3 regions of the Streptomyces sp. NPDC001678 genome follow, and region 3 is predicted to be linked to each of the others. Evidence: riboswitches for the same ligand, from Rfam matches in the RefSeq annotation. Region 3 holds a riboswitch; each other region holds the start of a gene.

Region 1 (4,272 bases), on a different contig from region 3:
CCACCAGCGGCAGGTCCACCTCCCGCCAGGCCCGCAGCGGGGACGCGCCGAGCACCGCCGCCGCCTCCCGCAGCCGGGTGTCGACCGCGCGCAGCACGGGCAGCACGGTGCGGACGACGAAGGGCACGCCCACCAGCGCCTGGGCCAGCGGCACCAGGATCCACGAGGTGCGCAGGTCCAGCGGCGGCTCGTCCAGGGCGATCAGGAAGCCGAAGCCGACGGTGACGGCGGAGGTGCCCAGCGGCAGCATCAGCAGCGCGTCGAACCCACGGACGAGCCTGCCCTCGCGCCGGGTGAGGGCCGCGGCCGCGAGGCCGCCGACGACGACCGCGATGGCGGTGGCGGCGAGCGCGTAGGTGAGCGAGTTGCCGATGGTGTCGAGCGCGGCGACGGTGAAGGTGCCGCCGCCCGCGCCCGCCGAGGTGAGCGCCCGGTAGGAGGCGAGGCCGTAGCCGTCGGGGCCCTCGAAGGAGCGCAGGACGAGCACCCCCAGCGGCAGCAGCACCAGCAGCGCGATGACGGCGAGGACGGAGATGAGCAGCGCCCACTGGCCGGCGCCGCGCGGGCGGTGGGCGGTGCGGGAGGCGTCCACCAGCCGCAGCGTCGCCTCGCGGCGCCGTACGGTCCGGGCGTGCACGGCCAGCAGCGCGGCCACGACCACGAACTGCAGCAGGGTGAGGACGGCGGCCGTGGGCAGGTCGAGGAGCTGCGCGGTCCGCTGGTAGATCTCCACCTCCAGCGTGGCGTAGCGGGGTCCGCCCAGGATCTGGACGACGCCGAAGGAGGTGAAGGTGAAGAGGAAGACCATGAGGGCGGCGGCGGCCACGGCGGGGCCGAGCGCGGGCAGGGTCACCCGGCGCCAGGCGGCGAGGCGGCCGGCGCCGAGGACGCGTGCCGCCTCCTCCTGGCGGGGGTCGAGCTGGGCCCACAGCCCGCCGACGGTCCGCACGACCACGGCGTAGTTGAAGAAGACGTGGGCGAGGAGGATCGCCCAGACCGTGGTGTCCAGGCGGACGCCCCACAGCTCGTCCAGCAGCCCGCCGCGGCCCACGAGCGCCAGGAACGCCGAGCCGGCGACGACGGTCGGCAGCACGAACGGGATCGTGACGACGGCCCGGAGCAGCCGTTTGCCGGGGAAGTCCAGGCGCGCGAAGACGTAGGCGCCGGGCAGGGCCAGCAGGAGGGTGAGGGCGGTGGAGGCGGCCGCCTGCCAGAGCGTGAACCACAGGACGTCGCGGATGCCCGGGTCGGTGAGCACCTCGCCCACGCGGGCGAGCTGCCACCGGCCGCCGTCCGTGAGGCCGCGGGTGACGATCGAGGCGACGGGGTAGGCGAAGAAGACGCCGAAGAAGGCGAGCGGCACGGCCATCAGGCCGAGCCGCGTCGCCGTCCGGCGGACGCCGGTGGCCCGCCCCTCCGCCGCCTCGGCCGCGGTCGCTCCGGTTGGTTCGGTTACTTCAGGACGAGCGAGGACCATTCCTTGACCCACTGGTCGCGATTCTTGGCGATCTTCTCCGGGGCAAGGGTCTGCGGGTCGGGGACCTGCGCTCCGTACCGGGTGAAGATCTCGGGCAGCTTGGCGTCCTTGACGACCGGCTTGACGTACATCTGGAGGGGCATGTCCTCCTGGAACGTCCGGCTCAGCATGAAGTCGATCAGGGCCTTGCCGCCCTCGGTGTTCTTCGCGCCCTTGAGCAGGCCGGCGAACTCGGTCTGCCGGAAGCAGGTGCCGGTCGCGACGCCGGTCGGGCCCTCCTTGGGCAGCGGGTTCGCGCCGGCGACCTCGGCGGGCGGGCTGGAGGCGTAGGAGACGACGAGGGGCTTGTCGCCCTTGGCCTTCCTGCCGCCGGCGGAGCCGGAGAAGCGCTCGTTGTAGGCCTGCTCCCAGCCGTCGACGACCTCGACGCCATTGGCCTTCAGCTTGGTCCAGTAGTCCTTCCAGCCGTTGTCGCCGTACTTGGCGGCGGTCGCGAGCTGGAAGGCGAGGCCGGGCGAGGAGGTGGCGGCGTTCTCGGTGACGAGGAGGTTCTTGTACTCCGGCTTGATCAGGTCGTCGAGCGTCTTCGGCGGGTCCATCTTGTGGTCGGCGAAGTACGCACGGTCGTAGTTGACGCAGATCTCGCCGGTGTCGACGGGCGTGACGCGGTGCCCGTCGGCGTCGGCCTGGAACTCCTTGGGGACCCCGGCCAGGCCCTTGGCCTCGTAGGCGGTGAACAGGCCGTTGTCGAGGGCCCGGGAGAGCAGGGTGTTGTCGACGCCGAAGAAGACGTCGCCCTGCGGGTGGCTCTTGGAGAGGATCGCCTGGTTGACGGCCCGGCCGGCGTCGCCGCCCTTGACGACCTTGACCTTGTAGCCGGTCTGCTTGGTGAATTCCTGGAGCACGGAGTCCGAGGCGACGAACGAGTCGTGCGAGACGAGGGTGACGGTCTTGCCGCCCGACGCCTCACCGCCCTTGTCGCCGGAGCCGCCGCAGGCGGCGAGCGCGGGAAGGCCGAGGGCGGCGACGGCCGTCGCCACGACGGCACGCCGAAGACTGGTGTTCATGGTGGTGCTGACTCCCTACGCCGGTACTAACCGGATCAGGTCCGAGGGTCTGCGGGCCGTGCCGCACTCTCAGCGCCCTGGGCGCTCCCCTGTCGGATTGTTCATTTGTACGAAAGGCACCGTATCAGTGCCGACCGGTCTCCCCGGCCGGCACCGATACGGCTCAGCGCTCGGTGGCGGCCAGCTGGCCGCAGGCGCCGTCGATCTCCTGGCCGCGGGTGTCCCGTACGGTCACGGGCACGCCGTGGGCGGCGATGGCCTCGACGAAGGCCCGCTCGTCCTCCGGACGGGACGCCGTCCACTTGGACCCGGGGGTGGGGTTGAGCGGGATCAGGTTGACGTGCACCCGCTTGCCCTTGAGGAGCCGGCCGAGCAGGTCGCCACGCCAGGCCTGGTCGTTGATGTCGCGGATCAGGGCGTACTCGATGGAGATCCGGCGGCCGGACTTCTCCGCGTACTCCCAGGCGGCGTCGAGGACCTCACGGACCTTCCAGCGGGTGTTGACCGGCACCAGGGTGTCGCGCAGCTCGTCGTCGGGCGCGTGCAGCGAGACCGCGAGACGGCACTTGAAGCCCTCGTCGGCGAACCGGTGCATGGCCGGGACCAGGCCGACCGTGGAGACGGTGATCCCGCGCTGGGACAGGCCCAGGCCGTCCGGCTCCGGGTCGGTCAGCCGGCGGATGGCGCCGACGACGCGCTTGTAGTTGGCCAGCGGCTCGCCCATGCCCATGAAGACGATGTTGGACAGCCGTGCCGGGCCGCCGGGCACCTCGCCGTCGCGCAGGGCGCGCATGCCGTCGACGATCTGGTGGACGATCTCGGCGGTGGACAGATTGCGGTCCAGCCCGGCCTGGCCGGTGGCGCAGAACGGGCAGTTCATACCGCAGCCCGCCTGGGAGCTGATGCACATGGTGACCCGGTCCGGGTAGCGCATCAGGACGGACTCGACGAGCTTGCCGTCGTGCAGCCGCCAGAGGGTCTTGCGGGTGGTGTCGTCGTCGCACGAGATGTGCCGCACCACGCTCATCAGGTCCGGCAGCAGCTCACCGGCGAGCTTCTCGCGGGCCGCCGCCGGGATGTCCGTCCACTGCGCCGGGTCGTGGGCGTAGCGGGCGAAGTAGTGCTGGGACAGCTGCTTGGCGCGGAACGGCTTCTCGCCGATCGCGGCGACGGCCTCGCGGCGCTCGGCGGGGCTGAGGTCGGCGAGGTGCCGCGGGGGCAGCTTGGCTCCGCGGGGGGCGACGAAAGTGAGTTCTCCGGGTGCAGGCATGGTCCCACCAGTGTCGCAGACATACGGAGGGGGCCCGCCGTCCTGTGGACGACGGACCCCTCACGTATCGAACACCTACCGAAAACCCCAGGTCAGAGGCGTTCGGACATCAGGAGCCGACGAACGCCACCATCAGCAGCCAGACCACCGGCGCGGTCGGCAGCAGCGAGTCCAGCCGGTCCATGCTGCGTCCGATGTGCGGCTACCGCCGCGTGGCGCCGTGGCCTCAGCCGCTCCCCACGAACGCCACCATCAGCAACCAGACCACCGGTGCCGTCGGCAGCAGCGAGTCCAGCCGGTCCATGATCCCGCCGTGGCCGGGGAGCAGGGCACCCATGTCCTTGATCCCCAGATCCCGCTTGATCATGGATTCACCGAGGTCGCCGAGCGTGGCGCTGACCGCCACCGCGAGGCCCAGCAGCAGGCCCTGCCACCACGCCCCGTCGTCGATCAGCAGC
Region 2 (4,272 bases), on a different contig from region 3:
GCGCCGGCGCGGTCGTCGTCGTGCTCGCCCCCGTCCTGGCGGGGATCGCCGCCTTCCTCTTCCTGCTCATCGGCTACGTCCTGCGGACGGTCGGGTCGAACGGGGCCGTCGCCGACCCGATCATCAAGATCGGCTGGTGGTTCGGCGGCTTCACCGTCGCCGCGGTGCTCATCGCCAGCTCCGGCATGCTGGTCACGGCCGTGCGCAACGGCAGGCAGACCGAGGAGACGCCACGACACGACGGCCTCTCCGACGGCTACGACCAGCTCTCCCAGGAGACCGAGCGGGCCCGTGAGGCCTGGCGGCAGGCGCTGCTGGACCGGGGCATCCTGCCCTTCCTCCGGGAGTCGCTGGCCAACACCCCGGGCGCACAACGTCGCCCGCCCTCCCCCAGAAACCACACCGGGCCCGGCCGTACCCCCCAGCTCGGCTACTCCCGGCCCGGCTTCTCGAGCCCCGACGACGGCCGGTCCTCCGCCGGCCGCACGGGCTTCACCAGCCCGGACTACACCGGCCCCGAGTTCGGCGGCCCGGGCCACCGGAAGGACTGACCGAGGGGGTGCGCGACGAGCGTCGCACACCCCCGTGAAACCGCCTCCGCAAGGCTCCGGAGAGCCCCGGAGGCGGCTCGCTCCGCCGGCTACTCGGCGATCGGGAGATACACCCGGTTGCCCGCTGCGGCGAATTCGCGGGACTTCTCCGCCATTCCGGCCTCGGGGTCGACACCGGGATCTGCGCCCGGACCCCCGCCGAGATCCCCGCCGTGCTCACGACGAATGTCCTGAGAGATCTTCATCGAACAGAACTTCGGGCCGCACATCGAGCAGAAGTGCGCGGTCTTCGCCGGCTCCGCGGGAAGCGTCTCGTCGTGGAAGGCGCGGGCGGTGTCCGGGTCGAGGGCCAGATTGAACTGGTCCTCCCAGCGGAATTCGAAACGCGCGTCGGAGAGCGCGTCGTCCCACTCCTGGGCGCCCGGGTGGCCCTTGGCCAGATCCGCCGCATGCGCCGCGATCTTGTAGGTGATCACACCGGTCTTGACGTCGTCGCGGTCCGGCAGGCCCAGGTGCTCCTTGGGCGTGACGTAGCAGAGCATCGCCGTGCCCCACCAGGCGATCATCGCCGCGCCGATCCCCGAGGTGATGTGGTCGTACGCGGGCGCGACATCCGTGGTCAGCGGGCCGAGCGTGTAGAACGGGGCCTCCTCGCAGATCTCCTGCTGGAGGTCGATGTTCTCCTTGATCTTGTGCATCGGGACATGGCCCGGGCCCTCGATCATCGTCTGGACGTTGTGCCGCTTGGCGATCCGGTTGAGCTCGCCGAGGGTCTTCAGCTCGGCGAACTGCGCCTCGTCGTTCGCATCCGCGATCGAACCGGGGCGCAGCCCGTCACCGAGCGAGTAGGTGACGTCGTACGCGGCGAGGATCTCGCAGAGCTCCTCGAAGTTCTCGTAGAGGAACGACTCCTTGTGGTGCGCCAGGCACCACGCGGCCATGATCGAGCCGCCGCGGGAGACGATGCCGGTCTTGCGGCGGGCGGTCAGCGGGACGTAGCGCAGCAGCACGCCGGCGTGGACGGTCATGTAGTCGACGCCCTGCTCGGCCTGCTCGATGACCGTGTCCTTGTAGATCTCCCAGGTCAGCTCCTCGGCCTTGCCGTCGACCTTCTCCAGGGCCTGGTAGAGCGGCACGGTGCCGATGGGCACGGGGGAGTTGCGCAGCACCCACTCACGGGTGGTGTGGATGTTGCGGCCGGTGGAGAGGTCCATGACCGTGTCGGCGCCCCAGCGGGTCGCCCAGGTCATCTTCTCCACCTCCTCCTCGATGGAGGAGGTGACGGCGGAGTTGCCGATGTTGGCGTTCACCTTGACCAGGAACTTCTTGCCGATGATCATCGGCTCGATCTCCGGGTGGTTCACATTCGCCGGGAGGACGGCCCGGCCCGCCGCGATCTCCTCGCGGACCGTCTCGGGAGAGACGTTCTCGCGGAGGGCGACGTACTCCATCTCCGCGGTGATCTCGCCCCGGCGCGCGTAGGCGAGCTGGGTGACCGCCGCGCCGTCGCGGCCCCGGCGGGGCTGGCGGGGGCGGCCCGGGAAGACCGCGTCGAGGTTCTTCAGGCCCCCTCGGGGGGACGTGTGCTTGATGCCGTCGTCCTCCGGGCGCATGGGACGCCCCGCGTACTCCTCGGTGTCGCCGCGGGCGATGATCCAGTTCTCCCGCAGCGGGGCGAGACCGCGCCGGACGTTCGTCTCGACGGCCGGGTCGGTGTACGGGCCGGAGGTGTCGTACAGCCGGACGTCCTGCCCGTTGGTGAGGTGGACCCGCCGCACCGGAACCCTGAGGTCCGGCCGCGAGCCGGTCACGTAGTCCTTGTGCCAGCCGATCTCCCGGCCGGTCGCGGACGTGCGTGCATCCTGCGTGGTCATCAGACCGTAACTCCCTACGCCGGCATTACCCGGTAACAGGTTCGGCGGTCGACGCAGCGGCGTTCGTACGTGCGGTCGTACGAAGGTCAGCGCCCTCTCAGCCCGGTGCTCCGAGCTCCCGCGATTGCAAAGGTGCCACCACGCTAGCGCCTCCGTCCGCCGGAGGGCCAGTGGGGCTTGCGATGATGCCGCAGTGAGCCCCACCGATCCCACACCCCACGCCCCCCACCCTCCCGCGCACGGCCACGCGCACGGACATTCCCATGGCCACTCCCACAGTCACGGGCCCGCGACGCCCGTCTCGTCGCACCTCCGCAAGGTGATCGCGGCGGTGCTCGTCCCCTTCACGGTGGCGGTGCTGGCCGGCCTGATAGTCCTCTGGCCCGGCGGCGCGCCACCGCACCAGCACACCGGTGTCGGCCTCGATCAGCAGTTGCGGTCGGGGCAGGTGACGAAGATCGAGAAATTCGACTGCCCGAAGTCCGGCGGGCTGCCGGCCGGGCCCCAGCAGAGCCCGTCGCCTCCCCCGGCCCCCGCCCAGGGAACCTGCGAGAAGGCCACCATCGAGGTGACCGAGGGCCCGGACAAGGGCAAGTCCTTCACCGAGATCGTCCAGCCGAGCGCGTCGCGCCGCTACGACGTGGGCCAGAAGGTGATCCTCGCCTACGCGCCGAAGGCCCCGGAGAATCTGCGCTATTCGGTCACGGACGTGGATCGTGACTTCCCAATGGCCCTGCTCGCGGGGGTGTTCGCGCTCGCGGTCGTGGTCGTGGGCCGACTGCGCGGGATCTTCGCGCTGGTGGCTCTGGTGATCAGTTTCGGGGTGCTGACGCTGTTCATCCTCCCGGCGATCCTCCAGGGCTCGAATCCCCTGCTGGTCGCCGTGATCGGCGGCAGCGCGATCATGCTGATCGCGCTCTATATGTGCCATGGGCTCAACGCGCGCACCTCGGTGGCGGTGCTGGGCACGCTGACGTCCCTGGTGGTCATCGGGCTGCTCGGGTCGCTGTTCATCGACTGGGCCCATCTGACGGGCAACACGGACGACCAGACGGGACTCGTGCACGGCCTCTATCCGCAGATCGAGATCCGGGGCCTGCTGCTCGCCGGCATCATCATCGGCTCGCTGGGGGTCCTCGACGACGTCACGGTCACCCAGACCTCGGCGGTGTGGGAGCTGAAGGACGCCAACCCGTCGGCGAATTGGCGGAAACTCTACGGTTCCGCGATGCGCATCGGGCGGGACCATATCGCCTCGGTCGTGAATACGCTGGTCATGGCGTACGCGGGCGCGTCCCTACCGCTGTTGCTGCTGTTCTCGATCGCGGACAGCGGTGTGGGCACGGTGGCGACCAGCGAGATCGTCGCGGAGGAGATCGTCCGGACGCTGGTGGGCAGCATCGGCCTGGTCGCCTCGGTGCCGGTGACGACCCTGCTCGCCGCGCTCGTTGTCAGTGCCGACCGGCATGATGGGGGCAAGGGGAGGGCGAAGGCCCGGGGCGGCAGGCGTCGCCGCGCGAAGTAGCGGGGAGACGGGGGGGCTTCCGGTGGTCGGTGAGCTGGGAAGAGTGACGGGGACGGTCGGTCCCGGGCTGGTCGGCGAGGTGATCGTGCGGGTCCGGGGCGGCGCCGAGGCCTTCCTGGCCTACGCCGCCGAGCCGGGCGAGCGCATCGAGCGGGGGACGGTCGTGATGGTCACGGAATATCAACCGCCGCGCACCGTCTATGTGACGTCCGCCTACACCTGATTCCAAGGTCGCAGGCGGGGTATCAGCGTCTTCACCCGGCCTCGCCGGGTTGCGCATCCGGCCTCGCCGGGTCGCGCATTCGTGAACGGACGGCCCCGC
Region 3 (4,272 bases):
GATGCGCCAGCCGCCCCGCCTCGACCGCGTGCCGCATCGCCTCCGCCATCAGTACCGGCTCCTGCGCCCGCGTCACCGCCGACGCCAGCATCACCGCCGCGCACCCCAGCTCCATGGCCAGCGCCGCGTCCGACGCGGTGCCCGCGCCCGCGTCCAGGATCACCGGGACGGACGCCCGCTCGGTGATCAGCTGGAAGTTGTGGGGGTTGCGGATGCCCAGGCCCGAGCCGATGGGCGCGCCCAGCGGCATGATCGCCGCGCAGCCGACGTCCTCCAGCTTGCGGGCCAGGACCGGGTCGTCGTTGGTGTACGGCAGCACGGTGAAGCCGTCGTCGACGAGGATCTCCGCGGCGTCCAGGAGCTCGATCGGGTCGGGCAGCAGGGTGCGCTCGTCGGCGATCACCTCCAGCTTCACCCAGTCCGTGCCGAGCGCCTCCCGGGCCAGCCGGGCGGTGAGGACCGCCTCGCCCGCGGTGAAGCAGCCCGCCGTGTTCGGCAGCACCCGGATGCCGTGCTTCTCCAGGACGGACAGCACGGAGCCCCGTACCGTCGCGTCCAGCCGCCGCATCGCGACCGTGGTCAGCTCCGTGCCGGAGGCCAGCAGGGCGCGCTCCAGGACGTCCAGGCTGGGGGCGCCACCCGTGCCCATGATCAGCCGGGAGGTGAACGGGGTGTCCGCGATGGTGAGCAGATCGTCCGCCATCTGTGCTGATCAGCCTCCCTGAACCGCGGTGAGCACCTCGACCCGGTCGCCCTCGCCGAGGGCGGTCGCCGGCCACTGGCCCCGGGGGACCACGGCCTCGTTGACGGCGGCGGCGACCCCGCCGCGCTCGGTGGTGAGCGTCGCCACGAGCCCGTCGAGCGTCGTCCCCGCCGGGACGGTCGTCGGCTCGCCGTTGACGCTGATGATGTGCGTGGTCATGTCGCTGCCGGTCATGCGGGCTGCTCCTGAAGTGCGGGGGTGAAGCGTAGTGGGGAGAACGGCCGGGCCTCCTCGGGCAGCCGGCCGGTGGTCAGCGCCTCGGCCATCACGTCCCCGGTGACGGGGGTGAGCAGCACGCCGTTGCGGTGGTGGCCGGTGGCCGCGAACAGGCCCGGCAGGGCGGTCGGGCCCAGCAGCGGGGCGTTGTCGGGCGAGCCGGGGCGCAGCCCGGCGAGGGTCTCCACGAGCGGCAGCTCGGTGATGCCGGGCACCAGCTCGTGGGCGTCGCGCAGCAGCTCGTAGACGCCGCCGGCCGTCACGGTCGTGTCCCAGCCCAGCTCCTCGGTCGTCGCCCCGACGACCAGCTCGCCGTTCTCGCGCGGCACGAGGTAGACGTGCCCGCCGCGCACCACGGCCCGGACGGTCCGGGAGAGGAAGGGCCCGTTGACCGCCGTGTACGACTCCGGCACGCGCAGTCGCAGGACCTGGCCCTTGACCGGGCGGACCGGCGGTACGACGTCCTCGGGCAGGCCCGTCAGCCGGCCGCTGAGGCTCCCGGCGGCCAGGACGGTCCGGCCGGCGGCGAGCCGGGTGCCGTCGGCGAGCAGCGCCCCCGTGGCCCGGTCCCCGGTCAGCAGCAGCCGTACGGCCTCCGAGCGGTGGAAGGCCACGCCCTCGCGCTCGCAGGCCACCAGCAGCGCCCGGGCGAGCCGCCGGGGGTCGGTCTGGTGGTCGCCGAGGGCGTGGAGGCCGCCGCGCACGCCCGGCGCGAGCATCGGCTCCAGCCGGCGGCACTCGCGCCCGGTCAGCCACTGCGACGTGAGGCCGCAGCGGCGCTGGAGGTCGTGGAGCTCCCGCAGATGGGCCCGGTCGTCGGCGTCCAGGGCGACCGCGAGCGTCCCGCAGGCGCGGTAGCCGGTCTCCAGGCCGGCGGCCTCCTCCAGCTCGGCCGTGAAGGCGGGATAGCGCCGCGCCGAGGCCAGATTGAGGGCGAGGAGGGTCTCCTCGCCGTAGTGGAGCTCGGTGACGGCGGCCAGCATCCCGGCGGCCACCCGGGCCGCGCCCCCGCCGGGCGCGGGGTCGGCCACGGCCACGCGCAGCCCGCGCTGGGCCGTGCGCCAGGCCGTGACCAGGCCGATCAGTCCGCCGCCGATCACCAGGACGTCGGGTGTCCGCGGCGCGGGACCCGGACGGTACGGGCGCGCGGGGCGCGCCCTGGTTCGATGTGCCGGTGTTCGATCCCCAGGGGTTCGATGCGCGTGCATGGGCGTCCAGCCCCTCCCTTCGCCGGCATGACCCGGATCAGGTTCGTACGGTCGGAGGCCGTCCAGCCTCCCTCTCAGCCCGGTCCGCCCGGGCTCCCGCGAGTGCTTGCAGCTTGCCACCCTAGTACGGCCCGAGGACCGCCCGGAAGGGCGGCCGGGCACGGTCGGCGGCCCCGCGCCGCCCCCGTGCGGTGACGTTGTGTCAGAGGTCTCCTCACGCGGCGCTCCGGCGTACCGGGGCATCGGGCCTACAGTTGATCGTGTGAGCGAGGAGACGAACACCAGCAGTGACCGGCGCGTCGTGATCGTCGGCGCGGGGATGGCCGGGGTGCAGACCGCCATCGCCCTGCGCGAACAGGGCTGGACCGGCACCATCACCCTCCTGGGCGACGAGCCCCACCAGCCCTACGACCGGCCGCCCCTGTCCAAGTCCGTGCTGCTCGGCAAGGCCGAGGGCTCCGCCTTCGCCGTGGACTTCGACTCGCTCGGCATCGACCTGCGGCTCGGCCTCGCGGCCACCGGCCTGCGCGCCGCCGAGCACGTCCTGGACACCGCCGAGGGGCCCCTCGGCTACGACGTCCTGGTCGTCGCCACCGGCGCCGAGCCCATCGGCCTGCCCGGAGCCGGGGACCTGCCCGGCGTCCACGTCCTGCGCACCGTCGACGACGCCGAGCGGCTGCGCCCCGTCCTCGCCCGGCAGCAGGACATCGTCGCCGTCGGAGCGGGCTGGATCGGCGCCGAGTTCGCCACCGCCGCCCGGGAGGCGGGCTGCCGGGTGACGGTCGTCGAGGCCGCCGACCGGCCGCTCGCGGGCGCCATGCCCGCCGAGGTCGCCGCCCACATGGTCGACTGGTACGCCCACAGCGGCGCAAGGCTGCTGACCGGCGCCCGGGTCACGGCCGTCGAGCCCGGCGCTGTCGTCCTCGACGACGGCACCCGGCTGCCCGCCGACGCCGTCGTCGTCGGCATCGGGGCGCGCCCCGCCACGGGCTGGCTCGCGGGCTCGGGGATCGAGCTGGCGGCGGACCGCTCCGTCGTCACCGACGACCGCCTGCGCACCTCGCTGCCGGACGTCTACGCGGTCGGCGACTGCGCCTCCTTCCCCTCGGCCCGCTACGGCGAGCGGCTGCTGGTCCACCACTGGGACAACGCCCTCCAGGGCCCCCGGACCGTCGCCGAGAACATCGTCCACGGCCCCGAGGAGGGCTCGGTCTACGACCCGGTGCCGTACTTCTGGTCCGAGCAGTTCGGCCGGTTCGTGCAGTACGCGGGGCACCACGCGGCCGCCGACGAGCTCGTCTGGCGGGGCAACCCCGCAGGCTTGGCCTGGACGGTGTGCTGGCTGCGCTCGGGCGTCCTGGTGGCCCTGCTGGCCGTGGGGCGGCCGCGCGATCTGGCGCAGGGGCGCAAGCTCATCGAGAAGGGCGCGGTCCTGGACCGGGCCAGGGCGGCGGACGCGTCCGTTCCGCTGAAGGCCGCCGTGGTCTGAGGACGGTCCGTCGTCCGGGGCGGGCACGAGGCCGATCCGGGGGCCGGAGGAGGGCCGGCGGGGGGCCGGTGGGGTGGCCGGGGCCCGGCTCGGGTCAACCCGGCTACCGGCTGTCAGTCCCGGATGGCAGGCTTGTCCCGTGACCGAGATTGACGTGAAGATCGATGCGCTCGTACCCGCCTGGCTCAACCTCCCCGACATCGCGGAGATGCTGGGCATCGAGGTGACGCGTGTCCGGCAGCTGGTCAAGGAGGGCCAGCTGATCGCCGTGCGCCGGGGCGAGAACCGCGTGCTCATGGTGCCCGCCGCTTTCATCAGCGAGGGCAAGGTCGTCAAGGGCCTGGCCGGGACCCTGACGCTGCTGCGTGACGACGGCTTCAGCGACGAGGAGATGCTGGAGTGGCTGTTCACCGCCGACCCGACCCTGCCCGGCACCCCCGCGCAGGCGCTGAGCGAGAATCGTGGCACGGAGGTGAAGCGCCGCGCCCAGGCGCTCGCCGTCTGACCTGTCCTTAGCAAGCACCGCCTGAAGCACCGTCCGGTGTGCGGGCGCGGGGCCCTGCCCCGCGCCCGCACACCGCCCACCTGGGGGAGAA

Evidence for each region. Region 3 has a riboswitch for thiamine pyrophosphate ahead of thiO (glycine oxidase ThiO). Riboswitches for the same ligand answer to the same signal wherever they lie in the genome.
Region 1: it holds a riboswitch for thiamine pyrophosphate, as region 3 does, so the genes downstream of both, ACFYZR_RS09790 (thiamine ABC transporter substrate binding subunit) here and thiO (glycine oxidase ThiO) in region 3, are expected to answer to the same signal.
Region 2: it holds a riboswitch for thiamine pyrophosphate, as region 3 does, so the genes downstream of both, thiC (phosphomethylpyrimidine synthase ThiC) here and thiO (glycine oxidase ThiO) in region 3, are expected to answer to the same signal.

Annotation. Positions count from the first base shown of each region.
Region 1 covers NZ_JBIAUP010000004.1:92,322-96,593, forward strand. The annotation lists gene ACFYZR_RS09785 (ABC transporter permease) at 1-1,369, opposite strand, end outside; gene ACFYZR_RS09790 (thiamine ABC transporter substrate binding subunit) at 1,453-2,544, opposite strand; TPP riboswitch at 2,540-2,645, opposite strand; gene rlmN (23S rRNA (adenine(2503)-C(2))-methyltransferase RlmN) at 2,708-3,814, opposite strand; gene ACFYZR_RS09800 (phosphatidate cytidylyltransferase) at 4,041-4,272, opposite strand, start outside.
Region 2 covers NZ_JBIAUP010000003.1:247,284-251,555, forward strand. The annotation lists gene ACFYZR_RS07870 (hypothetical protein) at 1-551, shown strand, start outside; gene thiC (phosphomethylpyrimidine synthase ThiC) at 641-2,425, opposite strand; TPP riboswitch at 2,420-2,557, opposite strand; gene ACFYZR_RS07880 (YibE/F family protein) at 2,619-3,950, shown strand; gene ACFYZR_RS07885 (hypothetical protein) at 3,973-4,173, shown strand.
Region 3 covers NZ_JBIAUP010000001.1:303,551-307,822, reverse strand. The annotation lists gene ACFYZR_RS01370 (thiazole synthase) at 1-703, opposite strand, end outside; gene thiS (sulfur carrier protein ThiS) at 713-937, opposite strand; gene thiO (glycine oxidase ThiO) at 934-2,079, opposite strand; TPP riboswitch at 2,185-2,297, opposite strand; gene ACFYZR_RS01355 (NAD(P)/FAD-dependent oxidoreductase) at 2,450-3,676, shown strand; gene ACFYZR_RS01350 (Rv2175c family DNA-binding protein) at 3,816-4,181, shown strand.